Linked DNA regions of Rubripirellula tenax. Each later gene encodes a partner of the first gene's protein in a complex. Links are inferred from orthologs where the notes say so. Each region holds a gene or a part of one and is shown on either strand. Other genes may lie near its edges.

Region 1 (3,882 bases):
CCGAACGTTCGATTCTTGCTGGTCGGCGATGGGATCCTACGCTCCGAACTTCAGCAGCAGATCGCATCCATGGGCCTGGGCGATCACTTTGTGTTTGCCGGACTGGTGCCGCCAGCAGAAGTGCCGTCGCTGATTGGTGCAATGGATGTGCTTGCCCACACGTCCTATCGAGAGGGGCTTGCCCGCGCGCTTCCCCAAGCTTTGATCGCTGGCAAACCGATCATTAGCTACGACGTCGACGGGGCCCGTGAGGTTGCGATCAACGGCGAGACGGGATTCTTGGTCGATCCCCAGGACATTTCCGGATTAGCCCAGGCGATGGTTTCCTTGGCCGCGGACGAAGCGATGCGACGTCGGATGGGCGGGGAAGGGCAGTCGCGTTTTACCGACCAATTCCGCCACCAGACCATGACACGCGAAATTCGCCGTCTTTACCAGCAGGTATTGGCCCAAACGTAATCCAGGGGCGTCGGCGGGCGAACTACCCGGGTGGTGAAAGCTTGCGTTATCATGTCGAATTACCTGACCGACAATATTGATTGCATCGCCCTTCATCTTCCGTTCCCAGCCATCTGATCCATGTCGAAATCACGCGACTTCCTTGGCCCGTACCGACTTGCCCGTTTGATCCGTCAAGGCAGTACAGCGGATATCTGGGAAGCGATTGACGAAAACACGCAAGACCGCTTTGCGTTGAAAATGCTGCGTGAGAACAAGGCCGACAAGGCAGAGATCGCGCTGCTGAAGCACGAGTACAACGTCGCCAAGGATTTGGCCAGTCCGCGGATCATCAAGGTCATCGACTATCGCGAAGACAATGGACGCGTCTACCTGGTGCTCGAATTGTTCAGCGAACTGAACATGAAGCAGGCGCTCCGTCGCGGACCTGAATCACTCGCCTTCATGCTTGACAAGATCGTCGAACAAGCAGCCGAGGGTTTGTATTACATGCACACCAAGAATTGGATTCACCTCGATATCAAGCCGGATAATTTTCTGGTCAGCCGCGAAGGGGTTGTGAAGCTGATTGACTTTACGATTTCTGAAAAAAAGAAAACGGGCTTGAGCAAGCTGCTCTACAGTTCGAAGGTCGCTCGGGGTACACGCAGTTACATGGCCCCCGAACAAATTCGTCGTAAGGTGTGCGATGAGCGAACGGATATCTACGCGTTCGGCTGCGTCCTCTATGAATTGGTAACCGGCAAACCGCCGTATACGGGCGATACGCCCAACGACTTGCTAAACAAACACTTGACCGCATCGGTCCCCAGCCCCATCGTTCACAACGACAACGTCAGCCGCGAGTTTGCAGACTTGGTCAAAAGCATGATGGCCAAGAAACCAGACAGTCGCCCGCCGTCGATGTGGGAGTTTCTGAAGGTATTGCGCGGTATTGAAATCTTCAACAAACGGCCTCGCAAACCGAAGATCAGTGTCTTTGACAGCATGCCGGGCATCCGAGGTGCCGAGGACATGTTGATGAAGGACCAGGGACTACTGGATGATGACGACGACGGCAGCGGTCAACAAGCAACGGGAGGACGATAATGAGTGGCGGCCCTGGACTAGAATTTGAATCGAACATTGCGATTCTGGAAGAACGTATCGCAACGCTTGAACGTCAGACCGATCGGACCGACGAAGTCGAAACGGAAATGCGATCGCTGCGGCTCGAGTTGGTCAAACAACTTCGCGAAACGTACAGCACGTTGAACGCGTGGCAGACCGTTCAAGTGTCTCGCCATAAGAACCGTCCCTACACGCGAGACTACTTGAACTTGGCATTCGATGAGTTTGTCGAACTGCACGGCGACAAACACTTTGGCGACGATCGCGCGATGCTTTCGGGTTTCGCCAAACTGGACCGCTTCAAGGTGATGGTGCTCGGACACCAAAAGGGGCGAACGTACAAAGAGCGCGCCGCGTGCCACTTCGGTTGTGCGCACCCCGAAGGCTATCGCAAGGCGATGGTCAAAATGCGATTGGCCGAAAAGTACCGACTGCCGCTAATTTGTTTTATCGATACACCCGGCGCTTACCCTGGAATCGGTGCGGAAGAGCGCGGCCAGGCCCAAGTCATCGCCGAGAGCATGTTCATGATGAGCCGGCTGAAGACGCCGGTCATCTGTGTCGTCATCGGCGAAGGCGGATCAGGCGGTGCACTGGGGATCGGCGTCGGCGACAAAGTGGCGGTTTTGGAGCATGCCTACTACAGCGTGATCAGCCCCGAAGGCTGCGCCGGAATCCTCTGGAAGAGTCATGAACATGCACCCAAAGCCGCCGCCGCACTGCGCTTCACCAGCCGCGATTTGAAGAAGCTTGGAGTCGTCGATGACGTGCTCGAAGAACCGCTCGGCGGCGCGCATCGCGATCACCACCAAATGGCATCGCGGCTGAAGACTTATCTGTCGCGAACGCTCACCGAATTGGAAACGAAAACGGGCCAGGAACTGGTTGATAGCCGCTACGAAAAGTTCCGTCGCATCGGCGTCTTCATGGAACTGCCGGCATAGACCAGCAGGTGGGAAGAGCGGCAATTACCGAGCAATCGCGACCGCCCCGCAACGTCCGATAATGCCTCTTATGTTGTATTCGAGGTATCGAAATCCCCATGTATGACGCGTTTCTGCTCTTTCCCGTGCCGGGACGTACCATTCCCGTGAACCGTACCCGTGAACCGTACCCTGCATCGGATCGCTGTGTCCCAACGGTACGTGCGATAGCCATGCCCTAGATCGTTTGCTTCGTTCGTCAGCGGGCAGAATTTCGTGCAGAAACTCTCGCCGACAACCGTCAAAATTTCGACTCGGATTTCGACTCCGAACATGGCTTCGAAACAACGCTTCAAAACATCATCGCGACCGATCGCCAAGCACGCTAACGCGTCATCTTTGAAAGGTCGATTCGACAGCTTGGCGAGCCTGCTGGGCGGCCCAATTTCGGGCGTCCTCCGACGTGACGGCCGACGGTTGCCACGGGATCGAGCTAGAGTTCGATTGGGGCCCCGATTGGGTACTTGGTGAAACTGGCCCGGACGCCAACCAGGACGCGGCGGATTCGATCGCACCACCACCGGGACTGGTCCCACCCGCGTCTGTCGATCCGGCTGCGAACTGACTTTCGAAACGCTCGATGTACGGACCGATGATGTCGTGGATTTCGGGCGGGGTCACAGATTGGCTGCGGTCAAGAACTTTTGCGATGTAAATCCCACTTTTGCTGCTGACGACCGCTTCGCGAACCCGCTCACCAGAAAGCGTGACCGCAAACATCGTGACCAGGATGCAGCACAGGCCGCCTTTGAACAGCCCGAAAACCGCGCCGATGTGGTTGTCGAACTCGCGAAGTTTCATCCGATCGATTGATCCGCTGACCATTCGAAACGCGACCCAAATTAGCAGCGACGTTCCAACGTAAAGGATCAGCATCGCCAGAAAACGATTCCACGGCGCCTCGACACTGATCGATTGCGCGAACGGTTCACGCAACTTCAATGCGACGATGTAGCTGCCCAAGATCGATGCGATCGAAGCCAGTTGCCATGCGAATCCTTTGACAGCGCCGTAAAGCGTCGCGCTGATAAGCACGACCAACATCACGATGTCATAAATCTCCATCAAACACATCCATGCGACGGGGAGAAAATGCGAACGAAACGACAGGGTGAAAACAAGGGAAGGGCGTTGATAGCAAAAACCTTCGGGCTCACCGTGACCGGATCATAGCGATCGGCGTCGAATGCTCGAAGATCAATCTGGGTTGCGCTGGCGTTGGCCACCCTAAATTGAGTATTTACGAAGGGCTGGAAATTTTTCGTCCACTACCCTGCCCTGGCCAACCGAGTGGCAGATTTTAAATCGCACATAACCGGAAGCACGCTCG
Region 2 (3,303 bases), on another replicon or contig:
CTGTGAAGGACTTCCCAAGTAGGGTCATGGGTGTTTTCCGTTAACGACGAGATCGACAAGGGACGTGCGGGCAATCTTGCCTGAATTACCACGCCCCCGAAGTATAGTTACGCGGAAAAACGAGTGTCAACGAATTCGCTATGAAAACCGCCATTGCCGGCACCTTTTACCGAATCGGAACCAAATACACGGCGCCGGCCGGATACGCATCGGGAATCGGTCGTGCCGATTATGCCAATTTTTCCGTTTTGAGGAGCTTTTGCCGCGCTGGAACAGCCATCCGGTGGTGGCCTACGGTCTTTTTCGACCAGTCGGGCAAGGGAATTGACTTCGTTTTGCTGCGGCCCGATTAGCAGCCTGTTGAAAAAAGGGGCTGACTTAGGGGACGTCGAACGTCGGAGAGGGTCAGACCCCTTTTTCAACAGGCTGTTAGGCGTCCGAATCGACGAAGGCCTTTTCGACGTTTCGGATTCCGTGCAGAAATTGATCCATGTCCTCCGTTCGCTGTTCGACCACGGGATTGAGCGCGTTCATGATGGTCCGCGCCAGTCGCGGGTCGACGTTGGGGCATCGCTCGATCAGGTCTTTGGGAGGCCTCGAATCGTGTTGGAGCGCTGCTCGCCCGTTGAGCATCTCGCTCTGCCAGGGGTGAAAAAAACAAACGAGGCAGTAACACGTCACGCCAAACGAGAAAATGTCGACGCGTTTGTCGGTCGGTCGTCGGCGAACGATCTCTGGAGACATGTAAAGCGGCGTCCCCGTCCGATTGCCGGCAACCATAAAAGGGGCGGTTGCAGGGACCGTCAGCCCGAAGTCGATCAGTTTGACACCGGTCGTTTCCGGCAAGCAAATGAAGTTTCGCGGGCAAATGTCTCGGTGAATGAAGCCTTGGCTGTGGACATATTTCAGCGATTCGGCCATATCCCGAATCATCAGCATTCGGCGTCCCGTCACATGATGTTCTTGCTTTTGAACGACGATGTTTTGAAGACTCGGTCCACCGACGTATTCCATCACAATGACCGGTTCGCCCTTCAGCGACGTTCCGATTTCGTAGGTTTCGACGACCTTGGGATGCTTCATTTGCATCGCGATTTGGCCTTCGGACGGTTTGTTCAGGCCTTTGAATCGAGCCTCGAACAACTCCATCTTTTCGATATCCAGAATCTTCACTCCGACCATCCGGTCGTTGTGTTCGCGATCTTTCGCGACGAAAAAGTTGGCCATCGTTCCCGTCACTGCCGTCCGCTGGCGGGCGAACCGTCCGGCAACGTCAATCCGTCCGCCCGTGCTGGGGCCGGATTTGAACGCGGACTTGATGGAATCGAAAAGACTCATGGCGGAGTAGGAGTAGGTGACAGGTTTTAGGTGACAGGTGACAGGAAAAAGCGATGACTCAACCCCCTTTAGTTTAGGTCCAGATTGGGCAAGCTGAAACTGGATTCCAGGTGCCTATGCCCCGAAACCTGTTACCTGTGACCTGAAGCCTGTCACCTATCCCGCTATTTTCCGCAATAGTCGATTGCGCGGGCGATTTCGCTCTTGAGGTGCTTGCGTGTGACGATTCGGTCGATGTAGCCGTGTTCGAGGAGGAATTCGCTGGTTTGGAATCCCTCAGGCAATTCGATTCCGATGGTGGCTTTGATGGTCCGTGGCCCGGCGAACCCAATCAGAGCTTTGGGTTCGGCGAACACCAAATCGCCAAGCGATGCGAAACTTGCGGCGACGCCACCCATGGTTGGGTTGGTCAAAACGCTGATGAACAGTCCGCCGGACTCGTCATAGCGTGCAAGTGCCGCGGAGACCTTCGCCATCTGCATCAGCGACAGGATTCCTTCGTGCATTCGGGCACCGCCGCCCGACGCCGAGATGATGATCAGTGGCAGCCCGTCGTCCGTGGCACGTTCGATCAAACGCGTCAGGCGTTCGCCGACCACCGAGCCCATGCTTCCCATGATGAACGCACTATCGGTGACCGCAAACGCCACTCGACGAGCCCGAACCATTCCGGTTCCCGTCATCGCAGCATCGGTCAAACCCGTGCGTTTTTGCTCGCCGACAAGCCGGTCGGCGTACTTTCGTCGATCCGAAAACTCCAGCGGGTCGACCGGCCGAAGGGATTCGTTCATCGGCTCAAACGTGCCTTCGTCCAACACTTGAGCGATTCGATCAATTGCCGAAACGTAAAAGTGATGTTCGCACTTGGGGCAAACGTTCAGCCGTTGTTCGACTTCTTTTTTGTAAACCGACGATCCGCATCCCGGACACTTCAGCCAAAGTCCTTCCGGCACACCGCGTTTCTTTGGTGGCACGGGTGTATCGTCGGACGATGACACGGGTGTTTCCTCAGACATCGCGGGACCAGCAGGGTTGGAATCGACAGTGGACATGCAAAATTATTTCTTGCGGTGACGAATTTTCGCTCGCATACGGCGTTTTTTACGTCCCACTTTTCGTCGACCTTTTCCCGTTCTCTTAGTACCCACCTAGTCAAATCTCCCATGGTATTGCGTCGAAAACAGAGCGTCGTTCGACATCAAGGCATAATCTTCCCGTCGAAAACGAAAGTCCGATTCGGTCCCGTAGCGTACCAAATCGCGGCACGGCGGCAAGTCGGATACCGGATCGGCCATTCGGCGTCGAATTCCGCGTCATCGGGGGCGGCGATGAAACCTCATCCGCCAGCCCTCAAATTGTGTGTTTTCCTGTGCGATCCACCGGGTTAACCGTTGGTGACTTCGGAATCACGGCTGTAGACGGCTAGCGCCGACTCGAACGTTTGGCCGTTGATCTTGAAGACCGGTTGGGCATCGGTGTGCCGGTTGCAGTGATCGACCAGCACGCGATAGAGCAGCCGAAACAGATGACGAGGCACGCGTAGCGACTGGAATGCGGCCAGCAATCGTTCGTAACTTACATCGTCGGCGAACAAGTCCTTTGGTTCCGGCGACCGTCCGTCTGCGGCGCACGCCAACATCCGGGCACGGGCCAGGTCGTAGAGCGCCTCGCCGGTCCACTGGAACGCCGGGATGACGTTTTGCTTATCCAGCCGGGCCCGTTCATGAAATTCACGAGTCTCGCGTTCGATATCGCGGTGCAGCTCTTGCGGCAAGAAAATCTTGAAACCGATACCGGGGTGCTTCAAAAGTTTGTTGTCCAGAATCGGCCAAACGAAACGTTGCATCAATTCGGCCTTGCCGCCGGTCATGTGCGGTTCGTCCACGCGGTCCATCAACACAACGACGCCGCTGTAACCCAATCGCAACAGGATCGCCCGAAACTTGTTGAGCAACTCGTAGCGAT

The links. The genes of interacting proteins can lie anywhere in the genome.
Region 2: the proteins of Poly51_RS10780 (region 1) and accD are in contact, whole or in part, in a solved structure (PDB 8UXZ), measured with the Escherichia coli proteins. The link is inferred for Rubripirellula tenax from one-to-one orthologs.

What each region holds. Positions count from the first base shown.
Region 1 is NZ_SJPW01000002.1:1,350,731-1,354,612, forward strand. Bases 541-3,530 are described here. They hold Poly51_RS10780 (acetyl-CoA carboxylase carboxyltransferase subunit alpha), read left to right. Parts: upstream 541-1,547; coding sequence 1,548-2,513; downstream 2,514-3,530. Other genes in these bases: Poly51_RS10775 (serine/threonine protein kinase), read left to right, coding at 580-1,548; Poly51_RS10785 (CvpA family protein), read right to left, coding at 2,886-3,530. In the rest of the region: Poly51_RS10770 (glycosyltransferase family 4 protein), read left to right, coding at 1-459; more of Poly51_RS10785, read right to left, coding at 3,531-3,617; Poly51_RS10790 (metal-dependent hydrolase), read left to right, coding at 3,843-3,882. UniProt on the Escherichia coli protein: Component of the acetyl coenzyme A carboxylase (ACC) complex. First, biotin carboxylase catalyzes the carboxylation of biotin on its carrier protein (BCCP) and then the CO(2) group is transferred by the carboxyltransferase to acetyl-CoA to form malonyl-CoA.
Region 2 is NZ_SJPW01000003.1:51,126-54,428, reverse strand. What follows is about bases 447-3,303. They hold accD (acetyl-CoA carboxylase, carboxyltransferase subunit beta), read right to left. Parts: upstream 2,391-3,303; coding sequence 1,503-2,390; downstream 447-1,502. Other genes in these bases: Poly51_RS11150 (hypothetical protein), read right to left, coding at 2,723-3,303; Poly51_RS11160 (serine/threonine protein kinase), read right to left, coding at 447-1,338. In the rest of the region: Poly51_RS11170 (hypothetical protein), read right to left, coding at 1-28; Poly51_RS11165 (hypothetical protein), read left to right, coding at 141-353; more of Poly51_RS11160, read right to left, coding at 430-446.